Dongshaea marina: one gene and its partner. The protein of the gene in region 2 interacts with the protein of the main gene of each other region in a pairwise test. Links are inferred from orthologs where the notes say so. Each region holds a gene or a part of one and is shown on either strand. Other genes may lie near its edges.

What was found. The genes of interacting proteins can lie anywhere in the genome.
Region 1: the proteins of DB847_RS13020 (region 2) and ptsN interact in binary tests that used the Escherichia coli proteins (3 or more experiments, as listed by UniProt). The link is inferred for Dongshaea marina from one-to-one orthologs.

What each region holds. Positions count from the first base shown.
Region 1 is NZ_CP028897.1:378,181-381,436, reverse strand. What follows is about bases 277-2,959. They hold ptsN (PTS IIA-like nitrogen regulatory protein PtsN), read left to right. Parts: upstream 277-1,236; coding sequence 1,237-1,683; downstream 1,684-2,959. Other genes in these bases: DB847_RS01955 (HPr family phosphocarrier protein), read left to right, coding at 2,544-2,819; rapZ (RNase adapter RapZ), read left to right, coding at 1,691-2,563; hpf (ribosome hibernation promoting factor), read left to right, coding at 945-1,232; DB847_RS01975 (RNA polymerase factor sigma-54), read left to right, coding at 277-918. In the rest of the region: more of DB847_RS01975, read left to right, coding at 1-276. UniProt on the Escherichia coli protein: Seems to have a role in regulating nitrogen assimilation.
Region 2 is NZ_CP028897.1:2,747,999-2,751,799, forward strand. The notes cover bases 362-3,589. They hold DB847_RS13020 (DUF4118 domain-containing protein), read right to left. Parts: upstream 3,190-3,589; coding sequence 562-3,189; downstream 362-561. Other genes in these bases: DB847_RS13015 (response regulator), read right to left, coding at 362-565; DB847_RS13025 (potassium-transporting ATPase subunit C), read right to left, coding at 3,189-3,589. In the rest of the region: more of DB847_RS13015, read right to left, coding at 1-361; more of DB847_RS13025, read right to left, coding at 3,590-3,716. UniProt on the Escherichia coli protein: Member of the two-component regulatory system KdpD/KdpE involved in the regulation of the kdp operon. KdpD may function as a membrane-associated protein kinase that phosphorylates KdpE in response to environmental signals.

The DNA of each region.
Region 1 (3,256 bases), 2.4 Mb from region 2 along the record:
GAGGAGATCATAACGGTCCTCAAGCGAATTCAGCACTTCGATCCCGTCGGAGTCGCGGCTCGCTCGGTTCAGGAGTGCCTGCAGATCCAGCTCAACAACTATGACTCTTCGACCCCCTGGCTGGAGCAAGCCAAACAGGTGGTCGAGCAGCACATGGATCTGCTGGGCCAAAGAGATTTTCGCCAGCTACAGCGCAAGATGCGCCTTAAGGAAGAGGAGCTGCGCGATGTCCTGGATCTGATCCAGCATCTTGAGCCCCGCCCCGGTAACCGGATCGTCTCCAGTGCATCGGCCTATGTGATTCCGGATGTCTCTGTGATCAAGCGCGGTGAGCGCTGGGTGGTAGAGCTTAATCCCGACGCTGTACCCAAACTAAGGGTCAACGAGCAGTATGCGGCCATGGTGCGATCTGCCAGTTCCCAGGCCGATAGCAAGTTTATTCGCTCTCACCTTCAGGATGCCAAATGGCTGATCAAAAGCCTGGAGAGCCGCAACGAAACCCTGCTCAAGGTCGCCCGCTGTATTGTGAACTATCAGCAGCAATTCTTTGAGCATGGGGAAGAGGCGATGAAACCCATGGTACTCAATGATGTGGCTGAGGCTGTCGAGATGCATGAGTCCACCATCTCCAGAGTGACCACCCAAAAATTTATGCATACCCCACGGGGTGTGTTTGAGCTTAAGTATTTTTTCTCCAGTCACGTCAGTACCGAGAGTGGCGGAGAATGTTCATCAACCGCAATTCGTGCATTGATCAAAAAACTGGTCGCTGCAGAAAATCCAGCCAAGCCGCTGAGTGATAGCAAAATTGCCAAGCTGCTGGCTGAACAAGAGATCAAGGTGGCAAGACGCACGATTGCCAAATATCGGGAATCTCTGGCGATACCACCTTCTAACCAACGAAAACGCCTGGTGTAAGCATCAGAAACAAAAGGAAGACGTTTATGCAGATTAATCTGACTGGTCACCACGTAGAAGTTACCCCTGCACTCAGGGACTATGTTGAAAACAAATTCACCAAGCTGGAGCGCCGCTTCGACCACATCAATCAGGTACATGTGGTTCTCAACGTAGAAAAACTCGATCAGATCGCTGAAGCCAATCTTCATGTTAATGGCGGCGAGATCTTTGCCAATGCCTGTCACCAGGACATGTATGCCGCTATTGATGGCCTGATCGATAAGCTGGATCGGCAGATCATCAAACACAAAGAGAAGATGTCTCACAAATAACATCATGAATCTTATTGAGCTACTCACACGGGACTGCACGCAAAGTGCTGTCCCGTGCCGCAGTAAAAAGCACGCTTTTGAAATCATCAGTGAGCTGGCGGCCGAGAATCTGGATCGTCCCGCTCTACCGATACTCGAAGCCCTGCTAAACCGGGAGAATATTGGTAGCACGGCGATTGGTCAGGGGATCGCCATTCCTCATGGCCGACTCGCCGATCTGGAGCAAGCGACCGCGGTGCTGATCACCTTGCAGGAGCCTCTGGATTTTGATGCTCTGGATGGTCAGCCTGTCGACCTGCTATTTGCCCTGCTGGTTCCTGAAGATCAATGTCAACTACACCTGAAAACCCTGTCACTCATCGCCAAGACTCTTAATCAAAGATCCTTTAGCCAGAAACTCAGAAACGCCAAAGATAGCGAGGAGCTTTATGAGCTCATCACTTCAGCGTGAGGCCATTATGAAACTAGTCACCGTCAGCGGTCGCTCCGGATCAGGAAAAACCGTTGCCCTGAGAGTTTTAGAAGATCTTGGGTACTACTGCGTCGATAACCTTCCCGTAGTCCTGCTGCCCGAGCTCCTCAATACCCTGCGGGGGAAATACCAACAGGTTGCCGTCAGTGTCGATGTCCGCAACATGCCAGCAGAGCCCGAGCAGCTGCTCACCGATCTGCAGACCATCCGCAGTGAACCTGGTATTGATGTGACCGGACTCTATCTGGATGCCACCGATGACAAGCTGGTCCAGCGCTTTAGTGAGACCCGCCGCTTACATCCCCTCTCAAGGGGTGATATGTCACTGGATGAGGCGATCATCGAAGAGAGCCGACTGCTGGCCCCTCTGGCCTCCAGTGCCGATCTTAGAATCGATACCAGTGCCCTGAGTATTCACCAGCTCAGTGAGCTGATCTGTGAGCGGATCCTCGGCAAGAAAGAGAAAGAGTTGATCCTGGTATTTGAGTCCTTTGGCTTTAAACACGGCATCCCCAATGATGCCGACTATGTGTTTGATGCCCGTTTTCTACCCAATCCCTACTGGATACCCGAGCTCAAACCCTACAGTGGTCAGGATGAGCCGGTGAAGCAGTACCTTGCCAGCCAGCCCGATGTGATGAAGTATATGCTGCAAATCCAAAATTTTTTGTGCAGCTGGCTGCCGCAGCTTGAGCGCAATAACCGCAGCTATGTCACAGTGGCGATCGGCTGTACCGGTGGGCGCCACCGCTCGGTATTCATCGCCGAATACCTGATGAATCGCTTTAAGCAGATGGGGAAAAATGTCCGGCTGCGCCATCGCACCATCGACAAGGTCAATGAAAAAGGTAAGCACTAGGGCCATCATCCGAAATCGCCTGGGTCTTCACGCCCGGGCCGCTATAAAACTGGTTGAATTGTGCGATCAGTTTGATGCAAAGATCACCCTGAGTAACGATCAGCAGTGTGTCGAGGCCAATACTGTGATGGGACTATTGATGCTGGAGCTCGCCCAGGGCCAGACACTGAAGATTACAGTGAAAGGCCCGGATGCAGACCAGGCCCTTGAGGCAATAAAAGCCCTGGTTGAAAGTGGCTTCGAAGAGCCGGAGTAATCTCAGCTGATCGGCTTGTTCCGATAGTCTGTGAGCCCCTTGCGCCACGCAGCAAGTCCGATCCTCTTCCATGAGGCTCCTTTGCAGCTCAACGATACCCATCCATGGGCATCCTCCCAGTTCGGCATCCTGCCTCTCGTTCCATTGCTAAGAGGCAATTCCACCCTGCTTCGCGCGCGTTGCTTTGGGAGCTACTTCCCTTTGTATGCTCGAAGCCAGCGGCTACCATCCTGGTAGCCTCTTCCAGTTCGCAGTCCATTGCTCTCGCTACGTTGCTAAGCAACTACGCCCATGCTAGCAACGAGCTAAATGACCCATAGATTATCCCGATTGGAGTGAGAGGAACTCTGATCACCTAATCATCGGGATTGGTATTACCCCCGATAAACCTCTGAGCGCGCTCAGCGGATAATCTCCCTCTCTGACTATGCCCTGAT
Region 2 (3,801 bases):
GGCTATCATCCTTGTGCGTCTCTCCCCAGATAGCAGTCAGCAGAGTCTGCTGAGTAACCAGCTTCCCAGCATGGCGAGCCAGATGCTCAAACAGGGTAAACTCCTTTTTGGACAGATGGATCTGCTGTTCACCCCGCAGCAGTTTGTGATTCACCAGGTCAAGGCAGAGATCGGCCACTTCAATGTATTGAGTCGCCGGCGTCTGCTGATAGTCCCGAAACAGCACCCGGACCCGGGCTAACAGTTCCCGGATCCCAAAGGGCTTGATCACATAGTCGTTGGCTCCGGCTTCCAATAGCCTTACCACTTCACTCTCCTGGCTGCGCGCCGAAACCACCAGCACAGGGATCTGGCTCCATTGACGCAATGTACTGAGCACCTCAAAACCATCCATATCCGGTAGCCCAAGATCCAGTAAAACTAACTCCGGGGCGTGCTGGGTACAGCACACCAGTGCCTGCTCTCCGGACTCTGCCTCCAGTACCTCATAGCCTTCGGCCCTGAGACTGATCCGCAGGAAAGTTCGGATCGCCTGCTCATCATCAACCACCAGAATCTTCATCATTCACTCTCCGCGCTGTTTTGATCCAAAGGAAGCTGGATCTGGATGCAGGTTGCATACCCCTCCTCTTCTGTACACGCCAGAGCCTTGATGGAGCCACCGTGGGCCTGAATCATTCCCTTGGCAATGGCCAAACCCAGGCCACTCCCTCCCGGACCCCGATCCCTCTTGCGTGTCGTAAAGAAGGGCTCAAAAATCTGCCAACGCAAATTGGGATCGATTCCAGGCCCCTGATCGTAGATTTCAATTTTCAATTTGTCTTTCAGTTTGCGAACGTTTATACCAATTCTGCCGTCAAGTTTTGTCCATTGGCAGGCATTATCCAGCACATTGAGCAAAGATTGCTCCAAAAGCGAGGCGTGAACATTCAAACGTGGGATCCCCTCATCCACATGGGTCACCAGTTCAAAAGGCTTTAACTCGGTCTCAAGACGCCCGATCACATTGGAGAGCAGTTGCTCTACCTCAACCGGCTGGCGATTGAGGGTCAACTCCCCCTGACCGATCCGGGTCATATCCAGAAGATGAGTCACATAGCGATGCAGACGTTTACCTTCGGTCGCAACCCCCTCGATGAGACTCAACTGTTCAGCCTGGCTCAGCTGTGTATGGTATCTGAGCCAGCTATCCGTGCTACCAATAAGGGTTGTCAGCGGCGTTCGTAGATCATGGGAGATTGAGGAGAGCAATACAGCTCTGAGCTGCTCAGTCTCACTCTTGAGACGCTCCTCCGCCAGAGCCTCTCTGAGCTCACTCTGGGAGAGGGCCTGACGCCACACCTCAAGCCAGGCATCCAGCTGATTGCGCCGCTGGCTCGATTGTAAGGATTCATCGCCGCGGATCCCCACCACCTGATGGACCTGTCCATCATTGAGTTTAAGCGGCAAAAATAACCAGTCACAGCTATTGAGGGTATTGGTAGAAAAGCCGGCAGCCTCACCGTTACTCAGACACCAGTTAGCGGCCGTTTGCTCCTTCACAGTCACCCCGGCTCCCGGAGAGGAGCGACTGATGGTGGTTAACCCTTGGTCAGGATCCTTACCCATCACCAACACATCCAGACCCAGGGCCTGGGAAAGCTGCCGGCCTCCCTCTTCGAGAAATTCATGGTGGGTCAACTGACCGGAAAGACGACGACTAAACTCCAACAGGCTGGTCGCAAAATGGTTGCTGCGTCTGAGATACAACACCTGCTTACGCAGTCGCGAAGCCAGGTGCCCGGTAAAGAGCGCAAACAACAAGAACACCAGAGCTGTGATGGTGTCGGAGCGGTGCTCTATAAAAAACTGAAAATAGGGCGCGGTGAAGAAGAAATTAAAACACAGAAATGCCACCACAGCGGCAAACAAAGTCGCCCGCACCCGGGTACGCACCGCCACCACCAGGACCCCGACCTGATACACCATCGACAAATCTGAGAGTGACAGCCAGTGGCTGAGCGGAAAGGCGATCACACTGGCAATAGCCATCACCACCAGTGCCTGCAAATAATCTTTGAGATCGCCGCGCTCATCGCGGCGCGCTCGACGCCTGCCAGGTTTAGGTGCCGGCACCAGGATGAGATTCCATCCCTCATCAACCCCTTGCAGCTGCTGCCCGATCCCCTTTCGCCACCAGCGGGCTGCGCGATTTGCAACCATAAGGGCCGTTACCTTGCGCCGCCTGGCAACTTCACGCACAGCCCGGGGACGATCGGAATCGTAGAGGATCTCCACATCGGCTCCGAGATCACGCGCCAGTTGTAAAGCCCCGGCAGCCTCTGAGGCCCGGGCCTCCTTACCAAAAGCCACCACAGACCAGGAGAGATGCCGCAGCCTTGCAAATTGATGTCCCCGTCGGATCATTGCCTCAGACTCTTCCAGGGATTCAATACATACCAACAGATGGGGTACGATCGCCGCCTGATTATCTCCCTTGGCAGTCCTCAGTAATTGGGTTTGGCGGTCGACACACTGAGCCGCCGTATGCAGGGCCAGTTCACGCAGCGCCGAGAGGTTCCCATGAGTAAAGAATGAGCTCATTGCGGCGCGCGCCTGATGAGGCACATACACCTTACCCGCCTCAAGCCTTCCCAGCAGCTCCCGAACCGGCAGATCCACCAATTTTATCTCGAAGGCAAGCTCCAACAGGGTATCCGGAACCTGCTCGCGTACATCCACCCCGGTCAGCTGTTTGACCGTGTCATGCAGGCTCGCCAGGTGCTGCACATTGAGGGTGGTAAACACATCAATTCCCGCCTTGAGCAGCTCTTCGACATCCTGGTAACGCTTTTGGTGACGACTGCCCGGCACATTGGTATGTGCCAGTTCATCAAGGAGCAGCAGATCCGGGCGGGCCTCCAGGGCCCCATCGAGAGAAAACTCAGCCAGTGACTTTCTGCGGTATTCATGGATGTCACAGGGAATGCGCTCCATTCCCCTGGCCAGAGCCGCGGTGTCCTGTCGTCCATGGGTTTCCACAACGCCGATCAACACCCGGCGACCGGCAGTAAGCTGCTCTTTAGCCGCTTGCAGCATGCTGTAGGTCTTGCCGACTCCGGGCGCTGCCCCCAAAAAGATGGTCAAACGCCCACGGCTACTCTCTTCAACCGTCGACAACAGGGCATCGGCTCTGGCTTCATCTCTCATTAATGGATTCCGCTTATCTTGTCTAACTCTTGATTCAGGCGCATCACATTAACATAGCGAGGCCCCAGCATCCCACCCTGAGCCTGTTTTTGTATCACAGACTCAAGCTCAAACTGCGACATGTGTCGCGCTCTGGCAACCCTTGGGATCTGGTAAACGGCCGCATCAAAGGGGAGATCCGGATCGACGCCACTCGCCGACACCGTCGCCAGCACCGCAGGCATCCCAGGCTTGGCGTGAGCGGCTTCAAATTGGCGGCGCGCTTCACTGGAGACCGCCAGATTCCCCCTGCCCCCATTATCCTGACCGGTCAGAGGACGCAGATGAAAATAACCTTTGCCTGAATAATCCTGGCCCAAAAGGTAGGAGCCACGGGCTTGACCCGAACCATCCAGGATCAGGCTGCCATTAGCCTGAGCCGGCCACACAAGCTGTGCGATTGCCATCACCACTCCGGGGTAGAACACCCCGGTGAGGACACTCATCATCACCAGTAACAGCAGGGATTCTTTAATACTCTTAATCATCAATCTCTCTCCTGACACTTCACTTCAATGCTCTTAGCCTATATAGAGTTCCAGTACCCAAAAATTGCCTGAAATATCGTTTTAG